DNA from 2 places in the Desulfuribacillus alkaliarsenatis genome. Region 1 is predicted to be linked to the other one. Evidence: a T-box and tRNA genes for the amino acid it is inferred to sense, from the RefSeq annotation. Region 1 holds a T-box; the other holds one or more tRNA genes.
What was found. A T-box is a leader RNA that pairs with one kind of tRNA and senses whether it is charged. The one in region 1 lies ahead of leuS (leucine--tRNA ligase), so its partner is inferred to be a tRNA-Leu.
Positions count from the first base shown of each region.

Region 2: it has a tRNA-Leu gene. The T-box ahead of leuS (leucine--tRNA ligase) is inferred to sense a tRNA for this amino acid. The anticodon was not compared.

Region 1 is NZ_MIJE01000032.1:95,851-103,455, forward strand. Features, by position in the region: gene BHF68_RS11220 (DNA internalization-related competence protein ComEC/Rec2) at 1-1,321, opposite strand, end outside; gene trxA (thioredoxin) at 1,425-1,742, opposite strand; gene BHF68_RS11230 (homocysteine synthase) at 1,909-3,192, opposite strand; gene BHF68_RS11235 (helix-hairpin-helix domain-containing protein) at 3,304-3,948, opposite strand; gene leuS (leucine--tRNA ligase) at 3,984-6,452, opposite strand; T-box leader at 6,543-6,787, opposite strand; gene BHF68_RS11245 (class I SAM-dependent DNA methyltransferase) at 6,833-7,591, opposite strand; gene rsfS (ribosome silencing factor) at 7,602-7,605, opposite strand, start outside.
Region 2 is NZ_MIJE01000001.1:280,482-288,086, reverse strand. Features, by position in the region: gene BHF68_RS01425 (hypothetical protein) at 1-438, opposite strand, end outside; gene BHF68_RS01420 (RNA polymerase sigma factor) at 479-1,114, opposite strand; gene BHF68_RS01415 (hypothetical protein) at 1,333-1,869, shown strand; gene BHF68_RS01410 (lecithin retinol acyltransferase family protein) at 2,084-2,629, opposite strand; tRNA gene BHF68_RS01405 (tRNA-Val) at 2,839-2,914, opposite strand; tRNA gene BHF68_RS01400 (tRNA-Leu) at 2,924-3,012, opposite strand; tRNA gene BHF68_RS01395 (tRNA-Ile) at 3,070-3,147, opposite strand; tRNA gene BHF68_RS01390 (tRNA-Asp) at 3,155-3,231, opposite strand; gene obgE (GTPase ObgE) at 3,399-4,715, opposite strand; gene BHF68_RS01380 (Spo0B domain-containing protein) at 4,757-5,338, opposite strand; gene rpmA (50S ribosomal protein L27) at 5,551-5,841, opposite strand; gene BHF68_RS01370 (ribosomal-processing cysteine protease Prp) at 5,855-6,187, opposite strand; gene rplU (50S ribosomal protein L21) at 6,209-6,520, opposite strand; ribosomal protein L21 leader region at 6,534-6,636, opposite strand; gene BHF68_RS01360 (Rne/Rng family ribonuclease) at 6,731-7,605, opposite strand, start outside.

The DNA of each region.
Region 1 (7,605 bases):
CAGCCGGTAATATTAGGAAGCTAATGATTGGTAATATAAAAAACTGCGATATAAAAACAGACCAGGCAAACTCCTGAAAATAGTATACTAGTAACGGAAAAGCTAATATCTGTGCTGATATTGTAATAGCAACAAAGTTACGCAACCACGGCCATGAAAGGTGAGCTTTTCTAAGCATATAATCAATAATTGGCATAAACAATACAATACCTGCTGTGATTATAAAGGTAAGTTGAAATCCTGCAGCTAGCAGCAGTTTAGGTTCAAATAATATAATTACAAATGCAGCTAAAATCAGATTTGTGTAGACATCGCCCTTCTTGTTTATCAATAAAGCGATAAGCATAAGCATTGCCATAATAACCGCCCTTACTACAGACGGACTTGCACCTGTTAATATAGCGTACACAGGTAGCAATACTAGTAGAATCACATATGCCCTTTCCCTCGTTATAAATAGTAGACGGTCAGCAAAGAAAATCATGACAACGATGATGATTCCAACATGTAGACCTGATAATGCAAACAAATGGGCAAGGCCTAAATTGCGTATTTGGTCTCTAGTATCAAAATCTATATAACCACGATCTCCTAGCACCAATGCATTTACTATAGCAAATTCCCGATTTTCCATATAGCTATTGATAATGTTTTGATAGTATACCTTAGTATTATATACAAACCCTCGCAGCTTGTATTGAACACCTTCATGGGTGCCTATAACTTCAATTTGATTGTATTCTGTAATTAGCTTACCATCCCATCCTTGTAGCCAAAAATAACGTTGTTCATCAAACCCACCTGGGTTTCTTTTAAGGGAAGGCGCACGGTATTGACCCGTAGCATCTATTACCATACCTGGTATTATGTAAATAATTTCATCATCTTTATGTTCATCGTTCATATGTTCATCGTGATATATTCGAAGCTGTACGTATAAATCATCTTCAGACTTTAGTAGCAACCCTTTGTAGCTAGGTGTGTGCCATACCGAATTGACAACGCCAACAACACTAACTATTTCTCGGTCTTTGATTTGTCTTTCTATCCCTATTGACTCTATCCTAGTAAGTCCATAAATAGTTCCTGTAATTAAACTTACACACATTAGTAATATAAAAGTGTAGCTTAAACTCCAGGTTGAATTATTACTCCTAAAAACTAAGATTATAATTGCTAAAAGAGAAACGATAACGAAAAGTACTATAATTACGATAGAATCCATAATTAACATAGAAGCCTGTTTATTTAATTTTAACAATAAAGAAAGTAGCAAGCCAATTAAGAATGCTATTAATAACCAAAAAAGAGGACGACGCATAACCTACCCCCGTAGAACAGTATAGGGATAAATTCGCTATCGCCCTCTCATTTCCTGTAAATTAATACATAATCAAGACATATTAATCTTATTTTTATCTGTTTTACAGATTTTTATTTACTAAATCAACCAAACCCGCCTTTGGTTGAAAGCCTACAGCACGTTCAACAACTTCTCCATCTTTCATAATAACGATGGTAGGAACACCTTGAATTTTGAATTCAGCAGCAAGCTCTTGGTTTTGGTCAACGTTCACCTTTACAACCTTCGCCTTTCCAGCTAAGTCTGTAGCTAATTCTTCTAATACAGGTGTAAGCATCTTGCAAGGACCGCACCAATCAGCATAAAAATCTACAATCGAAACACCTGAATTAACTTCTGCCTCTAAATTTTCTTTCCCGACTACACTTATAACTGACATGATAGTAACCTCCTAGTGGTTGGTTATATTTTCGACTGGTATAACAATAAAACATTATACCCCTTCACGCATATATCTTATGCAATTCAGCCAATTATTTCAAGAAAAAATGGCATTATACTGCATATTAATATTCTATACCTGATTACTGATTACTGAATACTTGCTACTTACTATTTGCAAAAGCTTGTTCTAGGTCTTCGATTAAATCAGCTGCATCCTCTATTCCAACTGACAGTCTAATCATATCCTCTGTAACACCAGTAGACTCTTGCTGTTCCTTAGTTAGTTGCTGATGTGTAGTTGATGCAGGGTGGATAACTAATGATTTTGCATCTCCTACGTTTGCTAATAGTAAGAATAATTTTAACGAGTCTATAAATTTAGTGGCTGCTTCAGTTCCACCTTTTATCCCGAATGTTAGAATCGCACCCTGTCCCTTAGGTAGGTATTTTTGGGCTTTATCATAGTTAATGTTATCCTTTAGTCCTGGATAATTAACCCAGCTTACACAATCATGCCCTTGAAGGAATTCTGCAATTTTTTGGGCGTTTTCACTATGGCGTTGCATGCGTAAATGTAAAGTCTCTAAGCCTTGTATCATTAGAAATGAATTGAATGGAGATATACAAGAGCCCATATCTCTTAACAATTGAACGCGCGCTTTAATAATATACGCTGCAGGTCCGACATCCCTTGTATAAGATACACCATGATAGCTTGTATCAGGCTCTGTCAGCCCTGGAAATCTTCCATTATCCCAATTGAACTTCCCAGAATCTACAATTACTCCGCCAATTGAGGTTCCGTGTCCACCAATAAATTTTGTGGCTGAATGCACAACAATATCAGCGCCAAAGTCAAATGGCTTAATTAGGTAAGGCGTACCAAATGTATTATCAATTATTAAAGGAACACCAGCATCATGGGCCACCTTAGCAACTGCCTCAATGTCTAATATATCAATTTTAGGATTACCTATAACCTCTGCAAAAACAGCCTTAGTTTTGTCATTGATTGCTTGTTTAAAGTTATTAGGGTCTGCAGGATCTACAAAATTAACTTTAACACCAAGTTTTGGCAATGTTACTGAGAACAAATTATATGTTCCTCCATATAGACTGCTAGCTGCAACTATCTCATCTCCTGAGCTAGCAATGTTTAGAATTGCATATGTAATAGCAGCCTGACCTGACGATGTTGCTAAAGCGCCAATTCCACCTTCTAATTCAGTAATTCTTTTCTCAAACACATCTTGAGTCGGGTTCATAATACGTGTGTATATATTCCCCATTTCCTTTAATGCAAATAAGTTAGCTGCATGCTCTGTATCACGAAAAACATATGAAGATGTTTGGTATATAGGTACCGCACAAGCCCCTGTAGTCTGGTCAGCATCATATCCGCCTCGCACTGCCACTGTATCAAAACGTAATTTTTTGTCAGTCATACTATTCCTCCTAAAAATGATGATATAAAATTTTATATAATATACCACAATTCACATTATATTACTATGTTTAATATGTTATTTTCTATCTGTTTATGTTTTCTTACTAGCTTATTGAATCGTAATGCTATCCTTAATGTTTTCAAATGTTACCTGTCCAATTCCACTGACATTAATAATTGACTCTATAGATTGAAATGCTCCGTGTTGCTCACGATACCTTATAATTGCCTCTGCCCTGCTAGGACCAATCCCTGGTAGGACTTGTAATTGTTCTTGTGTGGCCGTATTTATGTTCACCATACTATTTACATTATTGGAATCACTTGCACTAGCTATACTCGCTAAAGTGTTCCATGCTTGCTGCTCCTCTACAGAGGTGTAGACAATTACCTCTTGTCCATCAGTAAGTTTAGCTGCTAAATTTATTAAATCTAAATTGCCGTCAGCCAGCGGACCTCCTGCAGCGTTAACTGCATCAACAACCCTATTCGAGGTATCTAACTTATAAACTCCAGGGTTTTTAACCGCCCCTTTAACATGTACGTATATTTCATCATAAATCGGGGCGCTAACAATGTCCCGATCCCCGTTTTCTACTTGCGCACCGTCATTAATATCTTTTTGCTCGGATATTTCTATAATAATTCCAGTTTGTTGGATATGTGCTTTATAAAAATAAAAGCTACTAGCAATTAATATTGCACTAAACAAGATTATTATAAGAATTTTTTGTCGGTCTGAGATCGTTGTCATTGGTAGCGCCCCCTTAAATAATATTTAGGTCACATTTAACTAACAACTATGTTTATTAATTTTCCTGGTACAACTATAACTTTACGTACCTGCTTACCTTCTATTAATTCCTTAATTTTTTCATCAGCAAAAGCAAGCTGCTCTATTTCCTCCTTTGTGCTACTAGTCGCTACTACAAGCTTTGTTTTCACTTTACCATTTATCTGAGCTACAATTTCTACCTCATCTAAAACGAGTGCAGTCTCATCGTACTCAGGCCAAACAACAAGGTGAACGCTTTCCTTCTGACCAATCATTTCCCACAGCTCTTCAGTGATATGCGGCGCAAATGGCGCGAGCATTACTACTAAGTTTCTAATAGCTTCTTTAAATACAGCTTTGTTAGCCGATTCAGGATATTGATTAATCTTATTTACCAATTCCATTATTGAAGATATTGCCGTATTAAAATTATAGCGAACTCCCGTATCTTCTGTTACCTTCTTTATCGTCGCATGGATAGTACGATGCAATTCCTTGCTGTCTTTACAATCCAAATTGTACTCTAAGTCCTCGTTAAATAATTCCTTGTTCTCAGTGACAATTCTCCAAACACGATTTAAAAATCTATGGCAGCCTTCCACACCTTGGTCGTTCCAATCTAAATCTCTGTCTGGCGGAGCAGCAAATAATATAAATAGCCTTCCAGTGTCAGCACCGTATTTGCTAATTATCTCGTCAGGGCTTACGACATTCCCCTTAGACTTTGACATTTTTGCCCCTTCTTTAATTACCATACCTTGAGTTAATAAACTGTTGAAGGGCTCCTTAAAATTAACTAACCCTGAATCATATAATACCTTTGTGAAAAACCTAGAGTATAGTAAATGTAAGACAGCGTGCTCAATTCCACCAATATATTCATTAACTGGTAGCCAGTTATTTGCTTTATCAGATGCAAACGGTAATTCCTTATTTTTTGGATCAGTATAGCGTAAATAATACCAAGACGAACAGATGAACGTATCCATCGTATCAGTTTCACGTTTTGCGGCTTTCCCGCAGGTCGGACATGTTGTATTTAGATAACTATCTGATGTTGCTAATGGAGATTTGCTTCCCTGCGATAAATTTACATCATCAGGTAACAAAACAGGTAACTTCTCATTAGGAACTGGTACAATACCACATTCATCACAATACACAATTGGTATTGGTGCCCCCCAATATCTTTGACGCGATACAAGCCAGTCACGTAATCGGTAAGATATTGTCGCCTTGCCTAGATTTTGTTTCTCTAAATAGCTAGCTATTTCCCTAATCGCTTGTGTGTTTTTTTGCCCGTTGAAGTCACCACTATTGATTAATGTTCCTTCACCAACATAAGCATCCACTAATTGCTGTTGTTCATCATAATTAGCTTCCTCTGGGTTATATGGAGCTATTACTTGTACAATTGGCAGATTATATTTTTTTGCAAACAGAAAATCGCGCTCGTCATGTCCCGGAACACCCATAACAGCCCCTGTACCGTATTCCATTAATACATAGTTTGCTACCCATATCGGTACCTGTTCCTTAGTTATTGGGTGTACAGCGTATTGACCTGTAAATATCCCAATTTTTTCTGAATCTACTGAAGTACGTTCAATCTCTGATTTTTTGCGAATCGATTCAACAAATTCGAAAATTTCCTGTTCCTTATCAGTTCCAGCTACTAATTGTTGCACATATGGATGTTCAGGTGCTAAGACCATATATGTTACACCGAATAATGTATCTGGACGGGTAGTAAAAACAGAAACCTGTTCGTTAATTGTTGGTAAGCCGAAAACGATTTCAGCACCTTCACTCTTACCTATCCAGTTACGCTGCATTGTTTTAACTTTTTCAGGCCAGCCATCAAGGGTATCTAAATCTTGTAATAGCTTTTCTGCATAATCAGTAATTTTGAAAAACCATTGTTCTAATTCCTTCTTAACAACCTCTGTTCCACATCTCCAGCAGCCACCGTTTTCTACCTGCTCATTGGCAAGTACAGTTACACAGTCAGGACACCAATTAACAGCAGCTTTCTTACGATAAGCTAAACCCTGATCATAAAAATGCAGAAACAGCCATTGTGTAAATTTATAGTAATCAGGAGCACAGGTTGTAACCTCGCGGCTCCAATCATAGCTTACGCCTAATTTCTTCTGTTGACTTCTCATATAATCAATATTATCAAAGGTCCATTTAGCAGGATGTAAATTATTCTTGATAGCAGCATTTTCGGCAGGCATACCAAATGCATCCCAACCCATAGGGTGTAGTACATTATAGCCTTTCATGCGCTTAAATCTTGCAATTACATCTCCGATTGAATATACACGCATATGTCCCATATGTAGCTTTCCTGATGGATATGGAAATTGCTCTAAACAATAGAAATTTGGCTTGTCCGTTATATCCTCAGTTTTAAACATATCTTTATCTTCCCATTGCTTTTGCCACTTAGTTTCTACTTCTGCTGGGTTGTATTGCATTTTATTAGTTACCTCCTAATATAAGTAAATATTTGTTCTCAAACTACAATATTGTAAAAAAATCAAAAACCTCTCACCCCAAGCTATATAGCTAGGGACGAGAGGTTATCACACGTGGTACCACCCTAATTAGCAACCTTAAAACATGTATGCTCACTCAAAGCTTTAACGCAGCTTAGACGATCGATACTACCATTTCATAGGCAAATGCTACCCTGAAATGCTCATAAAGATAACTTAAGGGTGAGTTCATTATATTTCGCCACTAACTTCCACCAACCGTTAGCTCTCTATTGGTCAAACATATAACTAATAGTCCCTGTCACTGTTTTTATTTCGATTAAAATCAGTGTTAGTATATGAAATTTCTATATGCTTTGTCAAGGGCTTACCTTTTTAACAACCCAAAAATATCTGTCTGTAGCCTCTTCTATATTTTTCTCTAAATTAAAATCTGCAAACTCCATTGATATTTCAAAGCCGTTTTTATTCAATAAGCCTCTTACATCCTCGATAGTATATCCTTTTTGGATATGATATTCATCATGACGAAGGTATTTATTCTTTTGTTCTTTGGTCATTAACGTTACATCATAATGCAATTCAGATAATTGTTTATCAAAATGATTATGCCAAATACAAATTACATCATCAGCTACCTCAAAATTTTTCAAATCGTGTAATTGATGTTCCATCTTCGCAAGTGCTAATAGGTCAAAAATAAATAAACCACCTGGTTTTAGATTGTTATATATCTTGTTGAAGGTCACATCTAAATCGGCTATTGATGGTAAATAGTTCATACTATCGCAAAAAGAGTAGCAAATATCCATTGGTTCTGGTAGCTGTAGCTGAGTCATGTCTTCAAGCAGATAATTAACTCTTCTGCGTATTGGCAAGCTAAGCTGCAATCGCTTTTCTTCAGCAATAGTTAGCATCTCGTCAGAAATATCTATGCCCCATATTTGATGCCCATTAGCCGCAAGCTTCATACAAAGTGTTCCAGTTCCACAGCCTATATCTGCAATTCTTAACGGCTTTTCTTCTATTGCCTTATCAAGCACCTTCAACCACTGCTCATATGGTGCATCCTTCATTAGAAAGTCATAAAAATTAGCAAATTCTCGATATATACCCATAAAACACTACCTAT
Region 2 (7,605 bases), on a different contig from region 1:
GTAGGGTGGGTTATAGGAACTTCCGAAGCTTTGTAACTTGTCGTAGCAGTTTGCCAACAATCCTAAACCATAATTCACATGAAAATCAAGACCGACTAATATTTTACTGATGCCGTATTCTTGTGCTAGTTTCCTGCCGTAGTCTATCATTTTGTCGATAGCTACTTGGTGATTAGGTAAAGCCTCGAAAAATGTTAATTGTAATGTATCAGCCATTCTATCTACTACTGCAAAAGTACAGGCCGCTACTACTTTTCCAGAATCAACAATGACTATAGGTGTAATCCTACTGCTTTTGCAAATAGTCGCAGCTCCAGAAAGAATCCCCTTTAGAACTGAGCTCGTATTATCTCTATAATAACTATTGTCTTTATATACTTCCTTATATAAATTCAAATATTGGCCGATCATTTTTTTGTCAACAACTTTTATCTCCATTGCTACACCTCATAAGAAAACTGGCTTGTGTATCATACTATTATAACTGTTTTTCCCCTAAAATAGATAGCTCGAAATAATTGTTAAGCTGCATTCGAAAAAAAACCAAAAACAAAAAAGAAGAGTCGGCCTGGGCCAACTCTTGGTCTTGCATATATTTTATTCTAATTTTTTGGCATGCCTTGGTGACTGCTGCCTTTGAGGTCCCACGCATCTCAGCGATGTCTGACTTACTGTAGCCCTGCATCAGCAGAATGGCTATCTCTTTCTCGCTTGGTGTAATTGTTCGGATTGCTCCGAAGGATTTGGCAAATTCAAACTCATTGTACTCTTCACACACCGCGCCTACGGCTAATTCACCTTGCTCAAACTGCTCTATGTGTGTTATAAACATGTTTCGTCTATTTTGCAGGCGCTGGTAGTCCTTGATTACATTATCTGCAACACGGTAGAAGAACGTGGTGAAATTTGCTCTGTCTGCATCATAGGAAGGTAATACGCGCCATAGCTTCTCCATAACCTCCTGACGAACATCATCAAAGCTATGGGATGCAACGTTACTCTTCATACACAGGCTAATGAATATTTTTTCGACATTTGTGAAAATCAACTGGAATAAGCTGTTCTTAATTTCTCGGTTGGTAGTTTGGTTGTATTGCTTAATCAAATTTTTCATATGATATCAACCTCCTAAATGGATTTTGAAAAAATCATATGGAATATACTTGAAACAAATCGTTTAACTAAATTATCATAATTATTATCAAGAATCAATACTTTTTCTGCAAAAAAAATTCCAATTTTAATTGATTTGATGGTTAACTAATTTTTCCCTTCTACGTATAACAACGAGAACAGCAAATACAACAATGGATTGATATAGGGGGCATAAACATGGAAGATGCAATCACGTTAGCAGAGGCATTGCCATTACGAGCAAGTATTAAAAATACAATTGCAGATTTGCAGTCTGAACGAAATCAAGTGGCGACTGTTATCTATGAAAAAGGGGATGACTACGAACTACCATCACGTAACTTTGAACAGGTAACTGAGGAAATAGAACAAGTAGCTCAAGATTTGAGAATGCTAGAAAACAAGATTGCCCTAGCAAATTTACAAAACACTGTCGATTGGAGCGATGAAAAACTCTCTATCCACGAAGCGATTATGCTAGCTCAATATCTACGCCAAGAAGCTAATGAGTTATTAATGTATAGTAAGAAGAAAAAGGTGTCCGTTCATAGAGATAGCTACGGAATTAACCTGTCCAAATCTTCTATTCAAGAGAAAACTCTTTATGACCCTGACACTGTTCGCAACGAATCCGTCAAACTGACAAGAAAAGCAAATAAGCTGTCTTCTATGATTGATGCTGCTAACCACTCAATCACGATTAACTTTGATGCAGACCGATACATGGGTTACTAAAACCTATGTATCGGCTCTATCTAAAGCCACAGGAAATTGTAGACACCGCTTTTAGTAGTCATTTGAGCGTATCAAATGCATACTATTACATTTGATCATTTGGATAACTTAGCCAAACGGATCACGATTAACTCCTTACAAATTAACGCACTTACAACTTACGAACGGAATATACAATTATACTTGTCTCGTTTCCTGTAGCTTTATATGGAGTCTAATCTCCAGATCTACACCATCTAGCAAAGTTCTCACAATTATTAAAGATAATATTATAGCTAACCTCTCCCAATCTCTTATAGGCGCGCCTCACAATTTCTGCTTCAGAATAAGAGATAGGGCTACTATATTTACTTAATCTATGTATCTTATTTCCTTCTGAAAACTCTGAAACAGATACCAATTCAACTCTATTTTTCGAATAGTGGATTACATTATTGCTTCCTACATAAATTCCATGATGAGTAAAATCAACACCAAAAGATTTTAAATAAACATATATATGATCCCCATCTACGAAAGTATCAGGTTCATTAAAATTACTATCTATAAACTTATTAATATTGTTACTTTTTATAGAGTTACCTATTGTGCCTACAGTGTTATCTATTACATCACTTGCCTTGTTACTTATTTTGTGTACATTTCCAACCGCTTTACCTAAATCTTCATTTATCCCATATGCAATTTTCTCTACACCTTTCTGTAATGAATTGTTAATTGGTTTCCCAATATTATTTCTAATAAAGTTATATAAGCCCACATACTCACCCCATTAATTATTTGCTTGTTAGAATATATTTCATATCATTTTATTTAGTACAAAGCCACGTATTTGCTAATAAAAAATTGAGCCATTTAATTCATTCTCCTTTAATAAATATCTTGTTTGCAAACGAATCGAATCCCTGTATTTAAAAATTTTCACAGCAAAACAACCCTTGAATATCAAGGGTTGTTTTGACTGTTGTATGGTGGGCGCAAACGGGCTCGAACCGCTGACCCCTACCTTGTCGAGGTAGTGCTCTCCCAGCTGAGCTATGCGCCCATATTAAGTTGGTGCCGAGGACCGGACTTGAACCGGTACGAGATTTGAGCCTCGCAGGATTTTAAGTCCTGTGTGTCTGCCAATTCCACCACCCCGGCTAAATGAAGCTTGGCAAATGCCAAGCTCTTTAGCAATGACTTGCTATTTAATTTGGTTGGTGGGCCCACCAGGATTCGAACCTGGGACCAACCGGTTATGAGCCGGTTGCTCTGACCGGACTGAGCTATAGGCCCTTTAAAGTGGCGGAGCTGACGGGATTCGAACCCGCGATCTCCTGCGTGACAGGCAGGCATGTTAGGCCTCTACACCACAGCTCCACTCAGTCGCAAAATTCCAGCGACATTTAATAGAATAACATATATATTCTCTCAAGTCAATATTTCTAGACAAGTTTTTTCAAAAAGTGGACATGTTATTTTTTCCAACATGTCCACTCCAATAATAACTTTCCAACTTTAAGCTTTCTAACTTTCACTTTTATATCCTAATCTACAAAATCGAATTCCATCTCTACGATGCGGATCGTATCGCCTTCTTTAGCGCCTGCTTCACGTAGTGCAGCATCAACACCGATGCCTTTTAATATACGGGCGAAGCGGGTGACGCTATCCTCACGACTAAAGTCTGTCATGACTACAAGCTTCTCTAGGCGCTCACCTTCAACGACAAAGGTTTCGTTATCTTTACGAATGGTAAACGGTTTTTCCTCTGCTTCTGCACGATAGATTTTGTAATCCTCTGTTTCTTCGCCAATATCTTCATAAAGCAGAATATTAGGCAGTTCTCTAAGTAGAGTCGATATATCTCTAAGTAGTGGATCTAGACCTTTGCGGGTTAAGGCCGATAATTCATAGATTTTTATATCTTCAAGGCTTTTGCCTTCCTGCTTATATTGTTCCTCTAGCTCTTCTTTAAATATCTGTAAGTTATCTGCAGCGTCTGGGATATCCATTTTATTGGCGACGATAAGCTGCGGACGCTCCATTAGCTTTGGATTATAAAGCTCAAGCTCTGCATTGATTTGCATAAAGTCTTTAAACGGATCTCTGCCATCGACAGCAGCCATATCAATCACATGAACAATCACTCGGGTACGCTCAATATGTCGTAAGAATTGATGTCCGAGTCCAACTCCTTCATGTGCCCCTTCGATAAGTCCAGGCAAGTCAGCCATGACAAAGCTATCCTCTTCGTCAACCTTAACGACCCCGATATTTGGTTGCAAGGTAGTGAAATGGTATTCAGCGATTTTCGGTTTAGCTGCTGATACTACAGACAGCATTGTCGATTTCCCAACGGACGGGAACCCTACCAGACCAACATCAGCTAATAGCTTCAGCTCTAAAATAATTTCAAACTCTTCACCAGGCTCGCCCTTTTCAGCTATATCAGGCGCTTTGTGACGAGAGTTAGCAAAACGGGTATTTCCACGTCCTCCACGACCACCTTTAGCAATAGTTGCTTGATCTCCGTGGCTCACCAAGTCCGCTATAACTGCACCAGTCGCTTCATTTACCACCACAGTACCTGGCGGAACACGCACTATAAGGTTGTCCCCTTTAGCACCATGCTGATTCTTAGTTCTTCCGTTTTCACCCTTAGGCGCACGGAAATGCTTCTTGTATCGGAAGTCGACAAGTGTGCGTAACCCTTCATCCACTTCAAATATAAGGTCTCCACCCTTACCGCCGTCACCACCTGCAGGGCCTCCATCAGGCACAAAGGGCTCACGACGAAAGGCGACCATACCATTACCGCCGTCGCCACCTTTGACATATATTTTTACCTTATCTACAAACATGTTTCCACCTCATATGTATAAATCATTCTCATTTCTGATTATTAGCTATTGTAGAACAGCAGCTCCCATTCAAAGACCTCTGAATCCTGGTGATGCTGTCTTAGTTCCACATTATACTTCTCTAGACGTTTTTTCAAGCAACTTACTGCTTTGTTGTCTTCCGCTAGCTCCTCGCCATAAAGCGAGAATATTATTTTTGGAACCTTGGGCTTTGTAACATTATCGACTGACATAACAATCTGAATATGGTTTAACCCCTGCTCCTGAGCCGCTAGGCTTGTAATCGTACTTAATATTATTGCTAATAATTCTTCTTCATTACGTTTTGTATATTCTAATAAATGTATACGTCGACTGCTACTATAGAAATCAAATTTCAATTCAGGAAAGCGCATAGTCATTGCAATAAGATTTGCACTTAACCGATCATTACCTAAATTCGATAAGCGGCTTTGCATTTGATATTCTCGCGCTATTGCCTCAATGTAATCAATAATCTTTTCCGTTTTTTCTAGTTTGGCATAGGCATGAATAACTTGTATATGATTAACCATATCATGACGTAGTTCTGTCAACATTTTTAATACCTGCTTGTGTGGTTTATTCATTTTTAGTATTTCCATATTCATAACAACCAACCCTAACATATCTTATTACTTAATAAACACATTTCACCGTATTCAATAAGTATGTACTTCCTTTATTCGACAAAGATACATAAAATCCCTTTTAAAATAAGAAAAAGATAATAGCGCAAACGAAATCAAGAACCATTTTAAAGAGTAAAGAGCCAAAAAAAAGATCTGGCTTTAGACCAGACCTTTCTCTATAGGTTTTATGCTTCAGCAGATACTGGGTAAACGCTTACGCGTTTTTTATCGCGACCTAATCTTTCGAAAGCAACAACACCCTCAGCTTTAGCAAATAGTGTGTCATCTCCACCAATACCTACGTTATCTCCAGGGTAAATCTTTGTACCTCTTTGACGTACAAGGATACTTCCAGCAGATACAAGCTGGCCATCTTGACGTTTAACTCCTAAGCGTTTAGCTTGACTGTCACGACCGTTCTTGGAACTACCTACTCCCTTTTTCTGAGCAAATAATTGTAGATTCATTTGTAGCATGTAAGCCACCTCCTTATACGTGTTTCGTTTTATATTCGATATATTCACTATAATTATCTTTAATTGCTTGAATACCTAAGACCATACTCTGTAAAAGTAGCTGCATTTTCTCTTGCTGTAATAAATCCTGTTGTTTTGGAAAATGACATTCTAGTATTCCTAAATCAGATGTTGGTTCTAGCTTAATCCCTAATAAGTGAGAGATGCTATTTACAGTATTCAGTGTTAATACTGATACGGCTGAACAGACAATATCTTGTCCTTGATCTGCATAGCCCGCGTGACCATGGACTTGAAAAGATACGACTTCGTCAGCTCTGTTCTTGTATACGATAATTTCAACCATAGGCTAAGTACTACCTTACTACTATGCGTTGATAGCTTCGATTACAACTTTAGTGAACGGTTGACGGTGTCCTTGCTTACGGCTGTAGTTCTTTTTCGGCTTGTATTTGAAAACTACGATCTTCTTAGCGCGACCATTCTTCTCTACTTTGCCTGTTACTGTTGCATTAGCAACTGTTGGGCTACCAACTTGAACTTGACCGTCTTTAGAAACAAGTAATACCTTGTCAAAGCTCACTGAATCTCCAACTTCTGCATCTAACTTCTCAATGTAAAGCTCAGTGCCTTGTTCTACTTTGTATTGCTTGCCACCAGTTTCGATAATTGCGTACATGTACTGCACCTCCTATTAGACTTAGACTCGCCGTCGAAGGTCTATAAGGCTATATAGCTTATAATTAAGCTGTATACTTATAGTTTAAAACCTTGTACGTGCGGTTGAAGCATGCCGGAGGAAGACCCCAATGGCACACTGCTCAAAATATAATATCACTTTTCCACATACGCTGTCAATAGCTACGCTTACTCTTAGTAAGTTATAATTCTAATATAGCGCTGCTGCTTCCTTTTCATCTCCTGAATAGATAATGTTAAAATGCTCGATATCTACAAATTCCTTCTCACGTATAAAGATGCGTTTGCCAAATTGCTGCTCGATAAACTGCTGATTTTCATTATTAGCACCTTTAAAATCAGCTGCTATCCGTGGATGCATCTCGACAATAATTGCTTCGTCCTTCGTGTGTCGTAGGTAATGACGGATTTCTCTATCAATACGATTGGCTATCGCAATATCTGACAAGACTTTCCCAGAGCCATGACAGGTTGGACAGGTATCTAGAAGGACATCATGTAAGCTTTTTCTTATTTTTTTACGTGTTATTTCTACTAATCCGAGTCTTGTGATACCTAAAAGATGTGTTTTGTTGCTGTCCTTTTGTAGTTCTTCCTCCATGACCTGCAAGACTTTTTGCTGGTTTTCCTCGACATGCATATCAATGAAATCGACGATGATAATGCCACTGATGTTACGTAAGCGTAGCTGTGCCGCTACTTCCTTGGCCGCTTCAACGTTCGTACTAACAACTGTGTCCTCGAGATTTCGCTGGCCTACGAACTTGCCAGTATTTACGTCAATCACAGTAAGAGCTTCTGTGTGATCTATGATTAGATAGCCACCATTTTTCATCCAAACCTTTGACTTTACAACCTTAGATAATGAATCTTCAATTCCATAGTGGTCAAAGATTGGAGCATCACCTTTGTAATGGGTTACACTCGAAATTAGGTGGGGAGCAATGTTTTCAAGTATTTTTGATATTGCCCGATACTCATCATGTGTATCGATAACTATTTCTTCGACATCCTCAGTTAAAACATCCCGTATTACCCTTGGGACAATTTCTAAATCACGATGAA